Regions from separate parts of the Ruegeria sp. D7 genome, predicted to be linked through region 1. Evidence: riboswitches for the same ligand, from Rfam matches in the RefSeq annotation. Region 1 holds a riboswitch; each other region holds the start of a gene.
The links. A riboswitch is a leader RNA that binds a small molecule or an ion and turns the genes downstream of it on or off. The one in region 1 is predicted to bind cobalamin.

Region 1 (5,742 bases):
TGTTGGCGGCGTTCTTGATCATCAGAGAAGCTGTACTGGTGCTCCCGAACCCGCATCTTGAGGATGCGCCGCTGCTTGGAATTGCCGTCAATATCGTTGCAACGGGTGTGAACGGTGCATGGGCCTTCCTCTTGCTTAGGACAGGTAGGCGCGAGGGATCGCCCGCCTTGGAAGCGAGCTCCCGCCACATTTTTACGGATGTTATGACTTCTGTTGGTGTCGTCGCAGGACTGATACTAGCGCTTGTCACCGGCTGGTTGATCCTTGACCCGATCCTGGCAATTCTTGTTGCGCTGAACATCTTGTGGGAGGGCTGGAAAGTTATTCGGGCATCCGTCGATGGCCTGATGGATGTGAGCCTGTCGGAACATGACTTGCAGACTGTTTCTAATGCAATCGAAGCAAATCTCGGCGCAGCCTTAGAGTATCATGACCTCAAAGGGCGCAGATCCGCGAATGTTATCTTTGTAGAGTTTCACCTTGTTGTGGATGGCACGATGCCAGTCAGCGCAGCGCACGATATATGCAACGACATAGAGGAAGAACTAGAGTGTCTGTACCCGGGTTCCGTCTTTGTCATCCACCTCGAACCTGATGACGAGCTGAAAGGCGACGGGGTTGATCCCCACTAAACTGCTCATTTGGTTCTGCAAAGAATCTATTGGTTTGACTGATCTGATTAAGACGTTCGGCTTGAAATTCGTCAGACCTAAGCCCGATGTGGGAAAGTCGGGCCGGTAGTAGCCTGTCTCCAATGTCACGAAGCGTGTCGATCAAAATTGGAGGCGAAAATGAAAATTCAAAGAAAGCTGGGTCAACTTCTAAGTACCGCGCGTTGGCTTCGTTGATTGCCGCGACGCCTTATGTGCCAACCTTTGATGACGATGGCCGCCTACATTTTGAACCGTCATATGCCATTGCCAAAAGCGGCAAAGGGAAAGACGGGGATGATCGTGACGATGACCGGGATGATGATCGTGACGATGACAGGGATGATGATCGCGACGACGATCGGGATGATAACTCGGGGTCGGGTAAGTGCGTTACGCCGACGGAACCAAGGAAGAGATCGAAAACGGGCGGTATGAGAGAAAGAATGCTCAGAACCGAACTGTTGAGGAGCGCGCCGCGACCGGCGCTGACGTTTCAAGGCTTCGGTCCTTGGCGAATGGTAGCAACGGGTCACGGTTCAGCATTTGGTCTCTCGTCGAATCAACTCTAAAAGACTTGTAATTGCTAATGTGACTATAGCTTCAAGGGGCTAATTCCAGTTCGCTACGACGCTGCCCAGGGTTACGCGCCGATTTCTTCGTGATCAGTAAGACATTCGGAATGATCGCGTAGAACTTCGAGAACACGACAATCCGAGGTGTTGCCGCCACAGCTTTCATGCACCATGCGCTCCAGCTCGTTCCGTAACGCTTCCAGCCGTGCCATTCTTTGCTCAATCTGTTTGAGTTGTCGGCGCGCAATACTGTCAGCTTCATGACATGGGCGATCTGGATCGTCGGACAAATCAAGCAGTTCGCGTATTGCCTCAAGCGAAAACCCCAGTTGGCGGGCGTGACGGATAAAAGCCAGACGATCCAGTTCGGTATGGCCATAACGCCGCTGGCCACCTTCGGTGCGCCCCGGTTCCGGCATAAGTCCGATCTGCTCGTAGTAGCGGATCGTCTGAACCTTGGTTCCGGTCTTTTTTCCAAGCGTTCCGATCGTCAGCATCTGGGTCTCCTTACAAAGTTACAGCTTATGTAGGTTCGAGTTGGCGCCGCACAATAGCACCTTCCGGCCGGTGGGCCTGTGACACCCAGCCGCTACCGCATGCGTGGTGACCATGTTTGTTTTCGTGGCCATGGTCGTGGCTATGGGTATCGGATGACATGATTGGACCTCAAGAATCTCTATGGTCCTTTGTAAATAGTTCCTACAGTAACTAGAGCTTCAATACCTTTAATATTTTTTCATCCGGGTTCTTTGCCTGCGATTTTGTTAGTTCAATTCGTCTTGCGGGCCGGCCGTGTGGATGCAATCTAATTGCAGATGACGCAAAAAATTTGGAACAGATCAATGCAGAAACGCATCGCAATTACCATCACGTTAGTCTCGATTACGGCTGGTTGCTCAGCCCAGTTCACCGGGGCCAAAAGCAAAGCACTTGAACCAGGCAACGTGCCAGATTCGGTCGTAGCGCTGGCAGGGCCGGCGCAGGATTTGACCACAGCGCGCCTCCTGCCCGAAGACAATTGCTTTTGGTATGAGCACAGCGGACCCGTCGAGACGACATTGGTACCATTGCGCGCGACGAATGGCGCTCCGATCTGCATTGCGCGCGACGCCTGATCGAAATGAGGGCAGCGACGTCCATGTACGCTGCCCAATATTCATGAGCGGGCTGTGACGCTATCTTCGGCAGAGTATAGGAAAGCGGTCGAGCCGGTTTTCACATTTGGGTAGAGGTCATTGATATGAGCCATGATCATTCGCACACATCCAGAACTTGCGCGACCGCCGATGCTTCTTGGCTCAGGCGTGCCGTGAATTCTGAGATATGTGTCTCGGTCTCCAACGTATAGATAAAGGGCACGAGAGCCGAGAGCATTATTCGGCCCGGGCTCCATGCCATTCCGGAATTCCGCGTATTCGGGGTTGCGCTCGATCATTGAAGCGGTTGGTGTCCAGTGTGGCCATTCGACCTTTCGGCGGATAACATAGGTGCCGGGCTCGTAAAGGTTCCCGCGCGCGATCGCTACGCCATAGCGCATTGCGGTCCCGCCTTCTTCGATATGGTAGAGATAGCGCGCGACGGCATCCACATGGATGTCACCTGGAACCAAACCATCATTTGCCGCGACGCGTCTTGGTAAAAAACGGTCATGAACACCCCACGGATTTGAGGTCATTGGATCGTAACCAATTGGCGTGACCTGACTGTCCCAATAGGTCTTCTGCGATGCGGTTGGCCAGGTTTTGGCGATCAATGGACTGGCCGCAGACGCCGAGAACAGCGCTGTGGTGGATTGAATGAAATGGCGCCTTGTAAGCATAGGTCTCGTCCTGGTTCACAAGTTTAACGTATTTGGATCGCACTATCGCGAATTAATTCGAATCTTAAAGCCTCTAGCAGCTAGAGCTTCAAGAGGTTTCAGGTAACGCTTGGATTACCCAGTTGATCACGTGACCGGTTGCGTGAATCCTGCTTCGGTCGAGTTTACATTGGAATAGGTCGCAAAGACAATTGACACAGGCGAAGCCGCCATTGTAGCGGTGATTTGTTTTCGGTTCCTGATGGCGGAAGCCAAAAGGATTAAAAGGGAATACGGTTCGGTGTTTTCAATGGCGCCAATTCCGTAACTGCCCCCGCAACTGTGAGCGGAGAGCGATGCCAAGACACCACTGGTTCGTAATGGAACCGGGAAGGTTGGCGGAGCGAGCACCCGCGAGTCAGGAGACCTGCCGTAAAGCGCCGGGCTATGCCCAGACTGAACCTGTCGGCCTTACGGTCGATTCAACCTGACAAGCCGCCGGGTGAGGCGGTAGGGAGAAAGAACATGCATATCGAACCGGGCATCGTGAATGGTGCCAAAATCGCGCTTTCCTATGTTACCGCCGCAGGTGCGGCTACTTACGCAGCGAAAGAAACGTTTTCCACATTGCGAGCGAATGGACCTGCATCTTTTGTTATGCGCTCGGTGCTCGCCACCGTTGGGGTTTTCCTTTTCTTCGAAGTCCTGCCGCATTTCCCGGTTGGTGTCTCTGAAGTCCACTTCATCCTAGGGTCGACGCTGTTTCTGCTTCTCGGTGCTGCACCCGCGGCTTTTGGATTGGCAGCTGGTCTCCTGATTCAGGGTGTGTTTTTTGCCCCGTTCGATCTTCCGCAGTACTTCATCAACCTGACCACTCTGCTGGTGCCGCTATTTGCGCTACAAGCACTGGCCAGCCGCATCATCGCACCCGGCACAGCATATGTTGACCTCAAATATGGCCAAGCTCTTGCCCTAAGTGCGACGTATCAGGGAGGAGTAGTCGCATGGGTTGGGTTCTGGGCCTTCTACGGCCAGGGTTTCGGCGCAGAAACCATGGCGTCGGTTCTGTCCTTTGGCGGTGCTTATATGCTGGTAATTGTCATTGAGCCGATTGCTGATCTGGCAGTGCTTGCGGCAGCCAAGGCGATGCGCGGTTTGAACAGTACAGGTCTGGTGACTCCGCGTTTGTACAACGCTGCGAAAGCTTGACCAAAGTTTGAAGCGGTGTCCTAAACTTGGGTTGCCGCGAAACAACCAGTAGCCGCAGGACCAAAATTTTATTGTGGCGCGTCTCGAGGGCGCGCCACATTGTTTTTAGCCGCTAGAAACCTGTACCCAACGATCAGGGTGATTTGGGTCCTGTATTCGTAGGAAAAGATACCTCGTTTCCTTCCACGATTTGATCCTGTTGGTGACATTGTCCAGAATCAAATCGCCTTCACTCGAGCGATAAACCAAAACTGCATGGCCACTGCGATTGGTGTCTAAGACAGTTGCAATAAGTAGCTTCGTAGGATCCAAGCCGTTCTGCATTAGTTCAAACTTCTTTTGCAAAGCGAAATCTTCGCAATCCCCTGACCCCTGCATTGGTAGCGTCCAGTATTCCTTTGTCCCGTATTGGTTTTGATCCGAAACGGCGCGGATCCTCCGATTGACGCGCAAGTTAATCGCTTTAACGATCTGTTTCTCCTGCGCTTCTGGCAGACCAGAAGTACGAGTATTCGCGCACGCCCACGAATAATCTTTGCAGAGTGATTTGGCGCCCGATGGCGCCTGAACCTCTCTATCTAGTTTGATCCAGGGAAGCTCAGAAGCTTGCAATGAAGCGGCGGAGACAAGGTAGCTGCATATGATACAGGCCAACGATAGATAAACTGGTAACCGTTCCGAAAGTTTTTTCTGAGCGGAAGTAGGTTTTGTCATATCTGCTTTCCCCATACTCGTTTCTCCTGGGTATCCGAAGCTACCGAGCCAAGAGAACTCTATTTCAATCTTTTATGTTCATCGACGCATTACAACAGCTTATTCAATTTAAAATGCAGAGCAGCAAAGTTCGCGAGCGCGCAGTTATTAGTCGTGATTGTGTGCGTGAGCTTAATTGAGATTCTTGCAGCAGCATAGAAGAAAGCCGGCTAGTAGTTCTGGGTTAGAAACGCTTGAGGTTTGGGACGGATTTGGATGACGCGTCAAGCCGAACATCTTTGTGCAATGACATGGGTATCAACCGTTCGCCGGGGCGCACCCTAACAGTGTATCTGCGATTATATGTTTCATGCGGCCAGATGTAACTGGCAATTGCAGATTTCCCCTTACCAAGGTGTGCAGGTTTTGATTGGAAATTCTAAAACAATGACTTCGTCGCTACACTCAGTCCTCTGTTAACGCGCACAGCGACGGGAGCGATGAGTTGGGCAGGCTCAGTGGCCTACGAGCCATATTGCGTCAGGTTTCTATTATGCGTGTAAGTTTCGTACGATCGACTTTGGAGGCATGACGCTTGTCCATAGGAATGTGCTTAATCGAAATCACATTTGGAACGTCAAAACCAAGCGCAGATTTAGTCCAATCGTCGATGTGATCCGCGGAACCTTGGACGCAAAGTGTGGGGCCTGCTTTGGTATTGACGAGCGCGCATCGATCTACACCTGGCCATCGCTGTGCCGCGACTTCGATAGCAAAGGGGAAGAGCGTACCTGAAAAGACTTCAATTTCGGACCCG
Region 2 (5,742 bases), 200 kb from region 1:
CGCCAACCTGGTCAGGTCCGGAAGGAAGCAGCCACAACGAGCCCCGCTTGGGTCGATGTCCAACCTCTCACTTAGAACCTATCAGCCGCAGGAGGGCGTTTATGATTGTAACAAAAACCCTTCGGGCAGACCGGTTCTGATCCTTTCCGATCAACTGATTGCCTGAACACGTCGCCGGCGGATGCGCGATTGCCATTCGACGGGATTGCTGTTTCTGATCACAGGCAGACCAATGTTACTTTCCTTTTCGGACCTCGGATGGTCCTCTCATTTCGCGGCTCAGCATACGGCTGATCCGTCACTTCTTCCGTATCGCATCTCGGCCGTACACCGGGATCGACTGATCGGGCTGAGCCCTGAAGGTGAATCGCCTTTGTTATCTCTGGATCAATCAACCGGCGCATATGCCGTTGGGGATTGGGTTATGGCGGATGAAAACAAACGCATACGCCGCGTGCTGGACCGGCGCAGCCTGCTGCAGCGCCGGGCCGCAGGTACAGGGGCAGCGGCGCAGCTGATCGCTGCAAATGTTGATGTGCTGTTCATCGTCAGTTCCTGCAACGCCGATTTCAATCTGCCACGATTGGAGCGGTATCTTGCGCTGGCGCATCAGGCAGGCTGCTATCCGGTGGTCGTTCTGACCAAGTCGGACATGTGCGATGATCCGAGCCTTTATGTAGATCAGGCCCAATCGCTCGCCCCGTTTCTGACGATACTTGCGGTCAACGCGCTGGATCACGGCGATCTCGAACAAGTTCTGTCGTGGTGTCCGAAAGGACAAACCAGCGCCTTGCTTGGATCATCCGGCGTTGGGAAAACGACGCTCGCCAACGGGATGACGGGGCAGGATCAGGCCACCGCAGGTATCCGTGAAGATGATGCGCGCGGCAGGCACACAACAACTGCACGCGCCTTGCATCGCATGCGCAATGGCGGCTGGCTGATCGATACGCCCGGCATGCGCGCGTTGCGTCTGCTGGATGCGCAGGAGGGGTTGGATGAGGTATTTTCGGACATCTCAGACCTCAGCCTGGATTGCCGCTTCTCGGATTGTCAGCACGAGACCGAGCCCGAATGTGCGGTGCAGGCGGCAATCGACGCTGGTACGCTTGATCCCGCGCGGCTGGACCGCTGGCGCAAGCTGCGGCGCGAAGACCAACACAATTCCGCTTCGGTGGCGCAGGCCCGCGCCCGCGACAAGGCGTTCGGCAAGATGGTGCGCAGCGTGATGCACGAGAAAAAATCCCGTAAAGGGCTATAACGAAGCTGGGCACCGACCTACCGGTGCCCAGCGCTATCAGGCGATCAGTCTAGGCCAGACTGCCGCATTCCGTCTTGCGAATGCACCTATATGGCCGATCTTGGACACTCCGAATTCGCTTGGTGCAAGCAGATGGCGCCCGGCTTTGGGTCCATAGAGATCGGCAAGACGCCAGACAGCATCCGGCGGCACCATTTCATCATCTGCGAAGGTAAACAGATCGACACGTTTGCCCAAGTCTTTCCAGCGGGCGGCGGGCAGTGTCGTGCCGATCTCTGGCACATAGCTTTTGGGGGCGGTGCACCATTTGCGCCATTGCCAATAGACTTGGGCAGGCAGGTCCGATCCAAACCCGACCAACCGCCCGGGCAGGTAGCCAAGCGCCTTGACCACCAGCGGCGCGTGACCATACCAGAACAACGCCGCCAAAGCGCGATAAGGCCAAGGGTGATCCGCCAGCGTTACCAGACCCGAACAGACACAGATCATCCTGTCGATCTGATCGATATCGGGTTGGATCGGGCCAAACATTCCGCCCAAGGAATGACCGATGCTCCATAGCTTGGCCTGCGGAAACCGTCGGCGCATCTCGGCCCGGGCGGATGGAATGTCGATCAACGCCCAATCGGCCATGGTGACATTTGACCGCTTTTGCGAACCCACCAAAGAGTGACCAAAATCCCGGTAATCGTAAGTCAGGCAGGCCATGCCCTGTTCTTCGGCGAGCCATCGGGCGAAGTACTGATAGTAATCCCTCGGCACCCCAGTCGCACCGTTTATGACGACCACCTTTTCGGGGTCGGCAACCGGACGGTAAAGCCGCGCCGACAACATTGCCGGGCCGGACGGGATTTGAAAATCCTCGGTCACAACCGCCTGCTGCGTGTCCAACATGGTGCCCTCCAATACCGACTGAACTGATCAGTTCACCCGAAGCGCCTCAAGTCAAGGTTGACGTGACTGGACCATACGTCACTTGCCTGACGCAATCTTCTTGACTCGGGCACGGCGCAGCCGCTAGCCATGTCGCGATGGTTCTCGCGCCCAATCGGGCCGGGATGAAAAGGGAACACGGTGCGGTTCTGCCCGGATAAATCCGGAAAGAACCTAGTCCGAGACTGCCCCCGCAACTGTAAGCGGAGAGCAATGCCGAGATACCACTGGCCTTGAAGGCTGGGAAGGTCGGCAAAGCGATGACCCGCAAGTCAGGAGACCTGCCATCGGATGTAGAACCGAAACTCGGGCGGGGTGTCCGGGACGGGTTTGATCGTGCTCCGCAACGACCAACCTGTGCCACGCCCGCGCCTTGCGCGCGGAGGGCGCATTGATGATCTGGAAGACCAAAACACACGAATTCACGGCGACCGTGTGCCAACGTACTGGCGCACCCTGCCCCGCATTGGCGCAGATGGCGCGGGCTCTGACGCAGGCCATGTCGTCTGCACAGCCGATCACAAAACCTGAGTTCGAAATTGAAGGCAGCATAGACCTGTCGCACTGCCCAGAGGGGTGTACCGCCCGCTTTCGCGCCCAATGTGATCAGATCCGCGTATTCTGCGGCGCCGATCCTGAAACTGCGATCGACCGGCTTGATGACTACGCTGACATGATGTTCGGGACCGAGTTCAGCAGCCTGCCCTCTGACCTGCTGAGGAACCATCCGTGCGCCATGCTTGAGGCTTCGCTTCTGGTACCACATACCGGTGGCGAAATCTCGCCACATGTTGGTGTCTAGGCCGTCAAACGGCTTGAACACGGGCCGGTTCAACGGCCCAAAGCATCTGGGCATTTGTCTCGACTGCGCAAGGACGCACCGTACGCAATCGCTTCAATGCCGCCTCAGGCCGTTCACCGCATTCAACCATCAGACGCAGAACCACCATCCCGGATCGGCCACAGCCACCACGGCAATGCACTAGCACACGGCCACCACCTGACAACGCCTGACGGGCAGTCGCGCCAACGCGGGGCCAGCGCTCCACAATCTCCTTGGGTGGCGTGCCAAAATCATCGATCGGCAAATGCACCCATCTGCTGGCACGCCCCTGAATATCAGCGCCAAAATTCCGCGCACCATCCTGAATCATCTCAACCTCAGTCGTCATCGAGATCACAAGCCCGGGCTTCCAGTCTGCGATAAGATCAAGGTCTTCTGCATACGTTCCTCCACGCCCAGGCATCGAGGACAAGGCCAAGGTGCCTCCGCCGACCTGCAACGCATAAACCACCAGTTGCGACATAATCTCCCCCCAAACAAACTTCACCCAACAACATACTGGTCCAATAAATAGAATAGAGTGGATTTTAGCCGCATACCCACGCATTCCAAAATGAAAATCGTCCCGGCTGGCTGTGGACGCGGGCGGCGGGGGCCTCTACGCTGCGGCGTAACGCGAATCCGACAGAGCAGACATGACCGAGACGCCCAGCCCCGCCTACCAGGTTCTTGCCCGCAAATACCGCCCCGAAACCTTTGCCGATCTAGTCGGTCAGGACGCCATGGTGCGCACTCTGAAAAACGCCTTCGAGGCGGACCGGATCGCGCAGGCCTTCATCATGACCGGCATCCGCGGTACCGGCAAGACGACGACCGCTCGGATCATAGCCAAGGGTATGAACTGCATCGGTCCCGATGGCAGCGGCGGCCCTACCACCGAACCCTGCGGTCAATGTGAACACTGCGTAGCCATCATGGAGGGCCGCCATGTCGATGTGATGGAGATGGACGCCGCCAGCCGCACCGGTGTCAATGACATCCGCGAGATCATCGACAGCGTCCGCTATCGCGCTGCGTCCGCGCGCTACAAGATCTATATCATCGACGAGGTTCACATGCTGTCGACCAGCGCTTTCAACGCGCTGCTCAAGACGCTGGAAGAACCCCCCGAACACGTGAAGTTCATCTTTGCCACCACCGAGATTCGCAAGGTCCCGGTGACCGTCTTGTCCCGTTGCCAGCGCTTTGATCTACGCCGGATCGAGCCGGAGGATATGATCGGACTGCTTCGCAAAATTGCAGGTGCCGAAGGGGCACAGATTGCCGAGGATGCGTTATCGTTGATCACCCGGGCCGCCGAGGGATCGGCGCGCGATGCGACCTCACTGCTGGATCAGGCGATCTCGCACGGGGCCGGTGAAACCAGCGCGGATCAGGTGCGCGCGATGCTGGGGCTGGCCGATCGGGGCCGGGTGCTGGATCTGATGGATATGATCCTGCGCGGCGATGCTGCAGGCGCGTTGACCGAGCTGAGCGGGCAATATGCCGAAGGGGCTGATCCACTCGCCGTCTTACGCGATCTGGCTGAAATCACGCATTGGGTTTCGGTGGTCAAGATCACCCCGGATGCCGCCGAAGATCCCACCGTTTCCCCCGACGAACGCGCCCGAGGTCAACAAATGGCCGAGGCTCTGCCCATGCGAGTCCTTACACGCATGTGGCAAATGCTGCTGAAAGCGCTCGAGGAAGTTTCCGCCGCACCCAACGCAATGATGGCTGCGGAAATGGCCGTGATCCGCCTGACCCATGTGGCCGACTTGCCTAGCCCGGAGGAGCTGATCAAGCGTCTGCAAGATACGCCTCCGCCGCCCAATGGTGGCCCCGGCAAGGGAATCGGTGCGCCGGGACATGCTCCTGCCGCGCCACAGGCTGTGGCCCGATCGGCCTATGCCGCATCGGGAATCGGCGGCAACGCAGGCGGGCCAACGGCCGCGCTGGCCCAGGATGTGCAGGCAGCGCTGGCACGCTATCCAACATTTGAACATGTGGTCGAACTGATCCGAGCCAACCGGGATGTGAAGTTGTTGGTCGAGGTCGAAAACGGCGTGCGTCTGGTATCCTACCAACCGGGCAGGATCGAGTTCGCCCCAACCGACAACGCCCCGACCGACCTGTCACAACGATTGGGCGCGTCGCTGCAGCGTTGGACGGGCAACCGGTGGGCCGTTTCTATTGTCGCTGAGGGCAACGCACCGACCATTGCCGAGGTACGGGACGCTGCAGACTTGGCACTGAAGGCCGAGGCTGAACAGCATCCTCTGGTGCAAGCAGTGCTGACTCATTTCCCGAAAGCGCGGATCAAGAGCATCGAAACCGCAGAACAACGCGCCGCTCAAGTCGAAACCGAAGCCCTGCCCGAGGTCGAAGACGAATGGGACCCGTTTGAAGAGGACTGACTTTCGAGCATAAGCGCACCTCAACGAAATGCTCCCTCCCCCGCCACGGGCCACCGGCTAACGCCGATACCCCTGAGCGGCTTTGGGCCCGGCAGCGCCCCTTGCCCCCTGCCGTCCCCAACGGGAGGAAAGGTCTTGCCAAAGACCTTGACGACGGGCGGGAGTATCCTGACCTCTTGTGCCGCGCGGTTACGCTTCGTATCTAGGCCACAAATCGAGTGACAGGAGATTACCGATGCTAAAAGGTTTAGGCGGCCTGGGTGACATGGCCAAGATGATGAAATCCGCGCAGGATCTGCAGACCAAGA
Region 3 (5,742 bases), on a different contig from region 1:
CGTCTCCCAACGGGCCAGGCCCAGCCCCCCCAGCATCCAGAAGATGACAGAATGGGCGGCGCGGCTATCACCGGCGAAGATCAGATAGTTGGTGATGGCCGAAAACAAAAATGACACAGCCAGACCCGCAAGGATCAGCTTTTCCGGTGCGCTGGTGCGAAGCCCATGAACCAGCGCCAGCACGATGCCCGACGCCACAAGACCGCCGCAAAAGGCAGCCAGAGGCAGAGTCCAGAAACCCAGAATATCTCCGGTCACGGTAATTACAAACACCGCCCCCGCTGCCGCGCCCGAGGACAGGCCGAACAGAAATGGATCGGCAAGGTCATTACGTGTGGTCGTTTGCAGCACCACGCCAACGATGCCCAGCCCGGCACCGATCACGGCTGCCAACAACGCGCGGGGCAATCGCAGGTCGAATACGATCCTATGCAGCGGCGACATCTCTCCGTCCTGCAACCCGGTACCGCGCAAGATCGCGGTGAAGGTCTCGGACAAAGGTATCGAGGTTGTGCCGTAGATTGTGGAAATCAGCAAAAGGGCGGCCAAAACGACCGCCCCCAGCAACAACGTCAGGCCCAATCGGCCCATATCAGCTCTGACCCGGATGCATCGCGCGCGCCATCTTCGAGATCGCTTCGATATTTGCCGGTCCGGGCGTCAGCTCTTCGTAGCGCAATCCGATCCAGCGTTCGTTCTTGACGGCATCAGTCTGCGACATGACGGGATGTTCCTGCAGGAACTTGAAGGTGTCCTCGGCGCCATTGCCGGTCTGATAATCCAACAAAACCAGGAATTCCGGGTTCGATGCGGCAACGGCCTCCCACGAAGTGCGGCCCCAGCTCGTGTCCATGTCATGAGTGACGTTTTCACCACCAGCGGCTGTGATCATCGCATCGGGAATCGCGAATTTACCGGCGGTAAACGGAGCATCTGCAGGACCATCCAGAAGAAAGACGCGGGGCTTGGGCAGTTCAGCAGTCTTGGCATCGATCGCTGCCAGCTGCTCTTTCCAGCCCGAGACCAGAGCCTCGGCCTTGTCTTCGACTTGCATCACCTTGCCCAAGCGCAACACATCGCCAAACAGAAGATCCATGCTGGCTTCGGGGCGATCCTTGTCCAGATGGACACAGCTTTCCGTTAGAACCAAGGTCTTGATTCCGAACGGTTCCAATGTATCTGGGGTCACATCACCACCCGGCTTCATGCCATAGTACCAACCTGCAAAGAACAGGTCGGGTTCAACCGCCACCAGGTTTTCGACGGTCGGATATTTCGGCGCAAGCTCGGGGATGTCGCCGCGCAGAGCATCAAAATCAGGGCTGGTCTTGTACCAGCCGGTGATGCCGGTCAGGCCGACGATCTTGTCCTGCAGACCCAATGCAAAGGCCATATCGGTCATGTTCATGTCATGCACAACCAGGCGCTCGGGCGCGGTATCAAAAACCAGTGGTTCGCCGCAGTTGTCTACGGTGACTTCTTGCGCAGCAGCACCGCTTGCCATGGCGGTGGCAAACGCCACGGGCCAGATGTATTTCATCTCAGTGTGTTCCTTCGACTAAGTTGAGACTGTGGTTCTTCGAATATCAAGCGCCGGGATCACGCGGCCTTCGTGGAGAAAGCAGAGGAAATCAACGCCAAAAGTTTCGCGGACTCTTTCGGGTGTCAGCACCTTGTCCACCGACCCAAACTCGATCATACGGGTCGATTTCATCAGCGCCACGTGTGTGGCGAATTCGGGGATCATGACCAGATCGTGTACAATCATGACCACGGTGATCCCAAGCTCGGCGACCAAAGACAGCATCCGCCCTTTTGCATCAGGATCCAGATGGTTGGTCGGTTCGTCCAGAAACAGCAACGAAGGGTTCTGCGCCAAAGCACGCGCGATATGGGCACGCTGACGTTCGCCTCCGGACAGTTGGGCCATGCGCTTGTCCGCGAGATTGGCGAGACCGGTCAGGTCTAAAATCCGGTCCAGCTCTTGCGCGTGGCCTTCGGTAGAGCGGTCCGCACGGATGGGTATTTGCCCCAGCGCAACATAATCGCGTAACGCCAAGCGTCCATCGGGCAGTTCCTGCTGACCTACCACTGCGATCATGCGCGCACGCTTTTTGGCGGAGAGCTGTTTCAGACTGCGTCCTTTGATCCGAACATCGCCAAGTGCCAGCGGCTCAGCGCCGCACAACAGATTGAGAAGCGTCGTTTTCCCCGCCCCGTTCGGGCCGGCGATGGCTAGAATGGAACCCTCGTCCAACTCGAACGAGACGCCCTGCAACAGGACATCTCCGTTAAGGGCATAATACTCAAGGTTTTCGGCAATCAGAAAGGGTCGCAACGTCATTGCGATGCCCCCTGTTCGATCCGCGGCATGCGCGAGAGGGTTTTATTGAACAACGCCTGCGGGCGATCAGTGGCATTTGTCCAGCCATCCGGGCTTTCACGATATTGCGCTGCAAACTCAGCCAGCGCCTGCACCTCATCCGCGGTCTGAATGCCACCAAAAAGGTATTGCGCCTTTCCTACGGCCTGGAACCCAACCGTTCTGGGACTATCGCAGCCTGCCATGCAAGACGACGCGCGGATCGCAAAACTGCGATGTAATTTCCCGGTCAACGCATCGCAAATTTCATCAAGGGGCAGCCCTTCAGTGCAGCTTTCGCAGACTAGAATGAAATGATCAGGCGTATCTGGCATGGTCCACTCCACTTGTTTCCAAGCGCATGCGGAAGCTGCCGACAATGTAAACACGCGATTGACGCGCCATCAAAGCCTCCTTCCAGGACGCCCCGCCCCGGGTTGGTTAAACATCTGATGGCAGGTCTCCTGACTTGCGGGTCCGCGCTCGGCCAACCTTCCCGACCCTGTGGACCAGTGGCTGTTTGGCCTTGCTCACCGCTTACAGTTGCGGGGGCAGTTACGGAATTGGCACCTTTTGGCAAACCTCACCGTATTCCCTTTTCATCCCGCGGCAACACCACCGGGAACCATCAATCGATTGAGTGCCCGAGAACACCGGACACGTCAATGATAAAGTCGAAGGCACCCAACTCTGGTCGAGGATCGAGCGCGGGCAACCACGTGTCCGTAGCACCAACCGAATGGGTTGGGCTGCGCGCCGAATTTGTCTGGCCACGGCTGTCCATAGTTGGTGTGTTTGGAAATTAGACAATCTGAGGTAAGCTGAACAAATTTAGAGGTTTAGCTTTGTCAGCGCCTTACCCCTGTTTGATCATTGCCTGGGTTTATCCAAGGAGACGGTTCTTTGACGCATGTTTCGCAAAACGCATTGCCGCCGGATATTGTTGATGATGTCATTGACCACAATCTCGAGGCCGTTGCACGGTGGAAAGGCCATCGCTTAAGGGCTCAGCATGGGCGCAGTCACGGGTGCGTGGCTGCAACATTCACTGTCAGAAACGATCTACCAGAACAGTTCCGTCACGGCCTGTTTGAACAGCCCGCTGCCTATTCAGCCGCACTTCGCTTTTCCAACGGCGCGCATCTGGATGACCGGAAATCGGATGCCCACGGGATGGCGATCAAGCTTTTTGACGTGCCAGGCCCCAAGCTGATCGACGCCGAGGCACTTGCGCATCTGGGGACCACACAACTCAGCGACGAGTTCGATTTCGTATTGGTCGATCAGGATGTGTTTCCCAGCTACGTCCCCGATGAATATGAGCGATTGGGCAGGCTTGTCGCCACATTACAAGCGGTCCAGCACGCGATCAAAGGGCGACGAAAATGGAGCCTTAGGTTGATCACCAAAGGGCTGCGCGCAGGATTTCGCGCCTTCCTCACTCGTGAAGGCAAGCGTCAGTTTCGCGTCGCGAGTGATTTTGCCTCGAACTATATGCACTCGCCTTTTGAGGTCCATTTCTGGTCGACAACACCGTATCGGCTGGGCCCCGATCTAACGGTCAGATACTTGGCCCGCAGCGCGAAACCAAAAATTCCGGCACATCCGGTAGACGACCCAGATGGGATCGGGCAGTGTTTGCGGCAAGACGTGGCCGATGGAGATAATCACTTCGAGCTGTGTGTGATTGAGCCCCCGCGCCCGGCCGACGAATTCGATGTGCTCGACAATCGCATCCGGTGGGCATGCGACCCGCAACCAGATGCACCTCTTGATCCGTACCATCATACCGTCACGCCCGTGGCGGATATCACGATTCCCAAAGGTGCAGAATTTGATCCGCAGAATGGAGACGCGATGAGCTTCGCGCCCTGGCGTGTCACGGCAGATCACGAACCTTTAGGACCGATTAATGCGATCCGGCTCAGAACCTATCTGAGCTTGGCCCGCGCCCGGTTCCCGAATCGATGACCAAACGGAGATGTATTGATGCTGGACGTTGATGATCTGATCAAACTCGGATTCAAGATCTCCCCACCCGTTACGAGCTATTTAGCCGCGATCAGGCTTGCAAACGCCGCGAAGATCCACCGACCGCGGCCCTATACGATGGGCGCAGACTACACGACATGGCCCGGCGTGTTTTCCCATCGCTGGATCGGTCGGCATACAACGCCAGAAGACCTCTCACCCGTCCTGCCGTCGGAAAGCGAAGTTGCTGATCTCTTTCGCCGACGGACACAAATGGATGGCAGCCCGCTTACCTTGATGTGCCCGCAAGGATCGACACTTTTGTTTATCTCGGCCGCACAATGGTTTACCGACAGTTTCCTGCGCACCTTTGGGGCGAAAGGACCGGTTGATCAGACGGATTCGAACCACGAGGTCGATCTGTGCCAAATCTACGGGCTGAACGATTTTCAGACCGACATGCTGCGCGAACGCGATCCCGATACCAATGAATTAACCCACCGGTTGGCCTTTCGTCTGGATACACAAGGCGAGATGTGGGCCCCGAAGCTGTTTCAAAAGAACCAATCCGGTGGTGTTAAGCTTGCGCCCCCCTTTGATGGCAGTCTTGCCACTGGCGAGAATTACGGAAAGCCCCTGCACGATCCATGCAAGCTGTGGAATGCGGTGAAACGGGCGCATCCGGGTCTCAGCGATCACGCGATTGACCAGCTACTGCTCGACTTTCATGCAACCGGGCTCGATAATGGCAATGGTACCATAGGTTATATCGCGATCAATACACTGATGTTGCGCGCCCATAACACCTTTGCCGATCTGTTGTGGCGCGAAAAGCGCGGCATATCAGGCTGGGATAAAGAGCGTGTGTTCCAGACCACACGCTGCACCTTGATCGCATTGCTGATCAAGCTTGTGCTTGAGGATTACATCGCCCACATCGCCAATATGCCTTTCAAACTACCCGTTGGCGTCAATCGCTGGCAACCGTGGCATCATTCCAACCAGATCGCGATTGAGTTCAATTTGCTCTACCGCTGGCATTCGATGATCCCCGAGCGATTCATAATCGACGGCGCACAGGTTGGCCCAGAAGGCTTCAGGTTCAATCCACGACTGGTCGAACAAACGGGCTTGGCGGAAATGATCCGATCTTTGTCGCGCCAACCTGCGGCCCGCATGTCGCTGCGCAACACGCCCGATTTCCTGTTCCAAAGGCCTGCGCCCGGTGCTCCTGCCCCTGTCGAAGCTACAATTGCCCTGACGCGTAAGGCGCGTCTTCCGTCGCTGAACACTTATCGTCATCATTTCTGCCGCAAACCGCATTCAAGCTTTACTGAGATGGTTGGTGATCAGCCGTTTGCGGACGAATTGATTGCCGACCTGAGCCGGCTCTATTGCGACGTCAATAG
Region 4 (5,742 bases), on a different contig from region 1:
ACGTCCAGACGCGGGCGGCTGAGATCGGTGATCGGCAAAACTTCGATGCCCGAGACCCGCTCAGACCCTTTATCCCAAACCGGCTTCACTCCCAGCAGGTGTAGCGCCATGGCGAATTCCTCGCCCGCTGTGCGCATAGTGGCCGAACCCCATAGATCGACGATCAAGCCCTTGGGGTAGTCGCCTTCTTCCTGCAGATGCCGCCGAACCAGCTCTTCGGCGAGCTTGACGCCTTGTGTGTAGGCCGCGCGCGTGGGAACCGAGCGTGGGTCGGTCGTATATAGATTCCGCCCGGTCGGCAAAACATCCGTACGCCCGCGATAGGGGGATCCGGACGGCCCGGCCTCGATCCGTTTGCCCGCTAAAGCGTCAATCAGGGCAGAGCGTTCAGCTTGGGCTGAGGGGGCAGCGTCGAATTTGCCCGTCTCATCGGGGACGCGCCCATAGATATGCAGCCCATCACCGAACTGGCTTTCCTTGATGTCGCAGACAAATCGGTCAATGCGCGTGATCGCCTCGGCGGTACAGGTGGCCTGATCGAGGCCAAGATCGCTTTCCAGCCCGATGGCCTGCGCCTCGTCCCGGATATCTTCCTGCAGGCGGTCACGGCGTTTGGGGTCGAGGCCATCCGCATTCGAGAACTCGTCCAACAGCGATTCCAGCCGCACCATGCGATCTGGTGTGCCGCTTTCCTTCATCGGGGGTGGGATATGGCCCAACGTAACCGCCCCGATCCGACGCTTGGCCTGCGCGGCCTCGCCGGGGTCGTTGACTATGAAGGGGTAGATCACCGGCAGATCGCCGATTAACGCCTCGGGCCAACATTCGTTGCACAAGGCGACTGATTTTCCCGGCAACCATTCCAGCGTGCCATGTGCGCCGATATGGATCAGCGCATCCGCGACCAATCCTTTGCGCAGCCACAAGTAAAAGGCGACGTAGGCGTGGCGCGGTGTGCGCGACAGATCGTGATAGTCGTCATCGCGCAGTTCGGGTGTGCCGCGCTCGGGCTGCAGCGCGATCAGAGCCTTTCCGCGACGCAGCGCAGTGAAGTGGAACGCGCCATTTGTGAAAGCAGGGTCGTCTTCGGGAGTGCCCCAAACCTTATTGAGATCGGCGCGGAGTGTTTCCGGCAGCGCCGCCAGCGCCGCCTGATAATCCTCTAGCGGCCATGAAATCCGGGCATCAAGAAGAGTTTCAGCAATCGGCTCGGTAGGCGCGGTGTCATACCCTTCGCCTTGCAGATCGAGCAACATTGCCTCAGCCGAGGCCAGCGCATCCAGACCCACTGCATGTGCCATCTGCCAGTCTTTGCCGGGATAGGTCGATAGTACCAGCGCCGGAACCTGCTCCGCTTTGGGTTTGTCGTGAAGGTTCAGCCAGCCGGAGACGCGGTTGATGATGGCTTCGATCCGTTCGGGTTCAGCCCGATGAGCGAAGCGAGAATACTCGAGATGCGGGTCGCGTTTGCCCGGCTCTTTGAAGGATACGATGCCCGCGTTGATCCGCCCGTCCACTTCCGGAAGGACCACATGCATGGCAAGATCAGCTGGTGAAAGGCCACGTTCCGCTTCGGCCCACGCTTTGCGGCGTGAGGTGGCCAGCGCCACCTGAAAGACCGGCACCTCTGCCACATCGAGAGGTGAGGTGCCTGATGCGCCCTTGCCTGAGAATGAGGTGGCGTTGACGATCGCCGAAGGCTTCAGCGCTACAATAGTCTCGCGCAGCCAATCGGCGGCATTTGGTGCTTTGAGCGACGGGGCAAACAGGCCGACGGCCTCAAAACCTCGCGCGCGCAAGCTGCGGATCAGCGCTGCGATTGGGGCTGTGTCCGCCGAGGTCAGATAAGCACGATAGAAGGTTACGATGATACGTTTCGCATCACCGGGCAGAGCGTTTTCTGCAGGGATCACGCCGTGATCTGGGCACCAGGCACCGCATTCGGGGATGGTCTTGGCGCCCATGACCGGACCTGCATACAACCCCGCAGCCAGTGCCATCTGCGCCAGAGCGGCCTGCGCCGCGACCTCACCGCCGGTGTCGCACAGATGCGCCAGCCGCCGCAGGGTCGAGACAGGCAGGGTAGAGTAATCATCCAGCCGCGTATCCTCGCGACCGTCTGCGGGCAGTACGGCCAGTGCAATCCCTTTGGCCTGCGCCAGCGCCAGAACCTGCTGCAAGCCGTAGGCCCAATAGGGCACTCCACCGATCAGACGGATCAGGATGCCCTTTGCGCCCTCCAGTGTCTGCTCGACATAGGTGTCGACTGAGAGGGGATGCTTCAGCGCCGTCAGATTGGCCAGCCGCATCGTTGGCATGCGTCCTTCAGGCCCACCTCCACGATGCCATCCCGCCGCGAAAGCGCCAAGGTCACTGTCGGAAAAGGACAGCACCACCAGATCAGCCGGGCTTTGGCCCAGATCGGTCGGGGTCTCGGTTTCTTCGAGCCCATGGCTTTCGCGGAAGACGACGTGCATAGGTCTTACTCGGCAGCCTCGGTTACACCCACGAGGATATCCCGGATCTCGGCCTCTTTGATATCGTCATGCTCGGCAATGACCACAAGGCGCGAGCGACGGTCTTCGCCGGGCTCCCACGGGCGGTCATATTGGTGACGCACGCGCGCACCGACGGCCTGAACCAGTAGGCGCATGGGCTTGCCCTGAACGGCGGCATAGCCTTTGACGCGCAGGATATTCAACTCGTTGGCCAATCGTTCAATCTTGGCGACCAGATCAATCGGATCGGTTTGCTCGGGCAGTTCAACGATGATGCTTTCGAAATCGTCATGCTCGTGATCGTGATGGCCGTCGTGATGGCTGGGACGCGCGTCCATGTCATCCTCGGCCGCGGCTTCTAGACCCAGCACGACGCGGACGTCCACGGCACCCTCAGCCACTTCGACTACGGGCAGGGGGCGGGGCGCTTCGGCGGCGATGATCTCTTTCGCTTTCGCAACGCCTTCCGGGCCAGCCAGATCGGGCTTGGTCAGCAGAATGATGTCGGCGCAGGAAATCTGATCCTCGAACACCTCGGACAAGGGAGTTTCATGATCAATCGAGTCATCTGCCATGCGTTGCGCATCCACCGCCTCGACATTCGGTGCAAACCGACCAGCGGCCACAGCCTCGGCATCGGCCAGAGCAATCACGCCATCGACGGTGATTTTCGAGCGGATATCGGGCCAGTCGAACGCCTTCAGCAGGGGTTTTGGCAGGGCAAGACCGGAGGTTTCGATCAGGATGTGATCGGGGCGCGGCTCTAGTGCCATCAGGGCTTCAATGGTCGGGATGAAATCATCGGCCACGGTGCAGCAGATGCAACCATTGGCCAGTTCCATGATGTTTTCTGCGGGGCAATCAGGAATGGCGCAGGACTTCAGGATATCGCCATCGACGCCGACATCGCCGAATTCGTTGACGACCACCGCCAGACGCTTGCCCTGCGGGTTCTGCATCAGGTGTTGCACCAAAGTGGTTTTGCCCGAGCCCAAAAAGCCGGTGATCACAGTGACGGGGAGTTTCTCAAGATTGCTCATTTCAGGGCTCCAATCGGGGGAATGCGGGCCGCACAGTTTTTGCGGAAATGTTCAGGACGTTCGCGCCATTTGACCAAACCGTCCTCGGTGGCGAGGTATTTGGCTGCGCCTTCGACGATGGTTTCGACATGGTCGATCTCGTTCAGATGTTCATACACGAAAGTCCAGCGATCCGGTCCTCCGCGTAGCACGATCGAGCAGCCTTCATCGCAATTCGACAGGCATTCCACAGCTTTCAAGGTAATGCCTTCGGGCAGGCCCGCCTGTTCAAGCGCCTTGTGCAGCAACGTGCCGGGGCGCTGGGCGTCATCCTCGACAGGCAGCCCGCGACGGCAGGTAGTGCAAACCAGCAGTTCGACCGGTGCGGTCTCGGTCATGTCTCTCATCCCCCCAAATCCTCTTCGTGGGGGACGGGGTTTCATGCGGGCCGATCACAGCCCCACACCGGAACACCCCGTCCGGTTTCATCTTCGGGCGTTGGCAGGTCTCCCGGCTTGCGGATGTCAGAGGAGGCCTCTGTCGGATGTCCCGCCTTCCCGGCCATACTGCCAGTGGCTTTGGGCACCCTCTCCGGTCACGGTCGCGGGGGCGGCTGCGTTTGACGGCAAAAACCGCTGACGCATTCCCTTTTCATCTGCTCTCGCAGACACCAACGAAAGGGACATGCGGCAGGGCAGGGTTGCTTGTCAAGCGAGTCGCGCCGATCCGTGAAAAAGCGGATAAAAAGCGACCTGTCGGGGTCGCTGGGCGGCATGATACTTCTGCAACGACGTGCTGGCATGGCAGCAAGATGCGAACAGGAGGATACCGCGCATGAAAGTAGGGTTTATCGGGCTGGGGAATGTAGGGGGCAAGCTATCTGGATCGCTGCTACGAAACGGTATCGATCTGACGGTTCATGACCTGAACCCGGATCTGGTGACCGAATTCGTCGCCAAGGGTGCCAAAGCCGCCAAAAGCCCGGCGCAACTGATGCGCAATTGCGATGCTGTTATAACCTGTTTGCCTTCTCCTGCGGCCTCGGATGCGGTGATGCAGGAAATGTTGCCAGAGGTCGGCCCTGGCAAAATCTGGATGGAAATGTCGACCACCGATGAAGCCGAAGTCAAACGCCTTGGCGCAATGGTCATTGAACGAGGTGGGGCTGCAGTGGATTGCCCGGTTTCCGGCGGATGTCACCGGGCAGCGACGGGTAATATCTCGATCTTCGCAGGCTGTGATCGTGAGACTTTTGAACGTATCCTGCCATTCCTGACCACCATGGGGCGGCGCATTTTGCACACGGGCGATCTGGGCTCGGCCTCTGTTCTGAAGGTGTTGACCAATTATCTGGCTACCGCCAACCTGATCACCTGCGCCGAGGCTTTGGTGACAGCCAAGGCCGCCGGTATGGACCTTGGAACCACCTATGAAGCGATCAAGATATCGTCAGGCACATCCTTCGTGCACGAGACCGAAAGTCAGGTCATCCTGAACGGCTCGCGCGATATTTCCTTCACCATGGACCTGGTGAAAAAAGATATCGGTCTGTTTCAGGAGGTCGCCGACCGTGCCGGAGTTCCCCTTGAGATAAACCCATTGATGATCAAGATTTTCGAAGATGGTATCGCGCGATATGGTGAGCGTGAACTGTCCCCGAACATCATCAGGCGGCTAGAGGACGCGACCGGACTGGAGATCCAGGCGCCAGGGTTCCCAACCGAGATGCTGGACGACGAGCCAGAAGAACCGGGTTACGAGGTGATCCCGCAGAATCGGTAGATCAAATAATCGGCAAGCGTTGCGGCTGTCTGGCGACCTGGTTGGACAAAATTCTGGGGCTATTCTAAATAGGTCAACAGGAATCCGACACCGGCACAGGCAAGAGAACAACTTATGACCAATGAGACCTTTCTCATCGTAACAACGATGAAAAACGAAGGGCCTTTCATGATCGATTGGGTGGCCTACAACCACGCAATCGGCTTTGATGACATTCTGATTTATACCAATGATTGCGCTGATGGTACCGATGCCATGGGCAAACGGTTGCAAGCGCTTGGCTGGGCTCACCACGAACGAAACAGGCTGGGTCCGCGCGCCGCGCCGCAGGTTCGTGCATTTTCGCTTGCGCGGAATCATCCAAGCTATCTGTCATCGGATTGGATTCTCAGTTTGGATGTGGACGAGTATATCAATATCCGTTTGCCCAATAGTGATATAAG

Region 2: linked by a shared signal. The riboswitch ahead of ACRZ9U_RS07020 (hypothetical protein) and the one ahead of ACRZ9U_RS05980 (energy-coupling factor ABC transporter permease) in region 1 are both predicted to bind cobalamin.
Region 3: linked by a shared signal. The riboswitch ahead of ACRZ9U_RS17135 (DUF1636 family protein) and the one ahead of ACRZ9U_RS05980 (energy-coupling factor ABC transporter permease) in region 1 are both predicted to bind cobalamin.
Region 4: linked by a shared signal. The riboswitch ahead of ACRZ9U_RS04750 (DUF1636 family protein) and the one ahead of ACRZ9U_RS05980 (energy-coupling factor ABC transporter permease) in region 1 are both predicted to bind cobalamin.

The regions. Positions count from the first base shown of each region.
Region 1 covers NZ_JBQFPG010000003.1:198,858-204,599, reverse strand. The annotation lists gene ACRZ9U_RS06005 (cation diffusion facilitator family transporter) at 1-632, shown strand, start outside; gene ACRZ9U_RS06000 (hypothetical protein) at 767-1,222, shown strand; gene ACRZ9U_RS05995 (MerR family transcriptional regulator) at 1,294-1,722, opposite strand; gene ACRZ9U_RS05990 (hypothetical protein) at 2,041-2,340, shown strand; gene ACRZ9U_RS05985 (L,D-transpeptidase) at 2,382-3,044, opposite strand; cobalamin riboswitch at 3,260-3,472, shown strand; gene ACRZ9U_RS05980 (energy-coupling factor ABC transporter permease) at 3,549-4,232, shown strand; gene ACRZ9U_RS05975 (transglutaminase-like cysteine peptidase) at 4,338-4,961, opposite strand; gene ACRZ9U_RS05970 (AMP-binding protein) at 5,466-5,742, opposite strand, start outside.
Region 2 covers NZ_JBQFPG010000003.1:394,156-399,897, forward strand. The annotation lists RNA gene ffs (signal recognition particle sRNA small type) at 1-73, shown strand, start outside; gene rsgA (ribosome small subunit-dependent GTPase A) at 233-1,261, shown strand; gene ACRZ9U_RS07015 (alpha/beta hydrolase family protein) at 1,298-2,155, opposite strand; cobalamin riboswitch at 2,277-2,497, shown strand; gene ACRZ9U_RS07020 (hypothetical protein) at 2,589-2,996, shown strand; gene ACRZ9U_RS07025 (phosphatase domain-containing protein) at 3,001-3,501, opposite strand; gene ACRZ9U_RS07030 (DNA polymerase III subunit gamma/tau) at 3,674-5,434, shown strand; gene ACRZ9U_RS07035 (YbaB/EbfC family nucleoid-associated protein) at 5,670-5,742, shown strand, end outside.
Region 3 covers NZ_JBQFPG010000014.1:39,907-45,648, reverse strand. The annotation lists gene ACRZ9U_RS17150 (iron ABC transporter permease) at 1-591, opposite strand, end outside; gene ACRZ9U_RS17145 (ABC transporter substrate-binding protein) at 593-1,540, opposite strand; gene ACRZ9U_RS17140 (ABC transporter ATP-binding protein) at 1,559-2,344, opposite strand; gene ACRZ9U_RS17135 (DUF1636 family protein) at 2,341-2,697, opposite strand; cobalamin riboswitch at 2,800-3,007, opposite strand; gene ACRZ9U_RS17130 (catalase family protein) at 3,266-4,333, shown strand; gene ACRZ9U_RS17125 (peroxidase family protein) at 4,352-5,742, shown strand, end outside.
Region 4 covers NZ_JBQFPG010000002.1:374,536-380,277, forward strand. The annotation lists gene cobN (cobaltochelatase subunit CobN) at 1-2,477, opposite strand, end outside; gene cobW (cobalamin biosynthesis protein CobW) at 2,483-3,538, opposite strand; gene ACRZ9U_RS04750 (DUF1636 family protein) at 3,535-3,915, opposite strand; cobalamin riboswitch at 4,001-4,207, opposite strand; gene ACRZ9U_RS04755 (NAD(P)-dependent oxidoreductase) at 4,313-5,299, shown strand; gene ACRZ9U_RS04760 (glycosyltransferase family 2 protein) at 5,414-5,742, shown strand, end outside.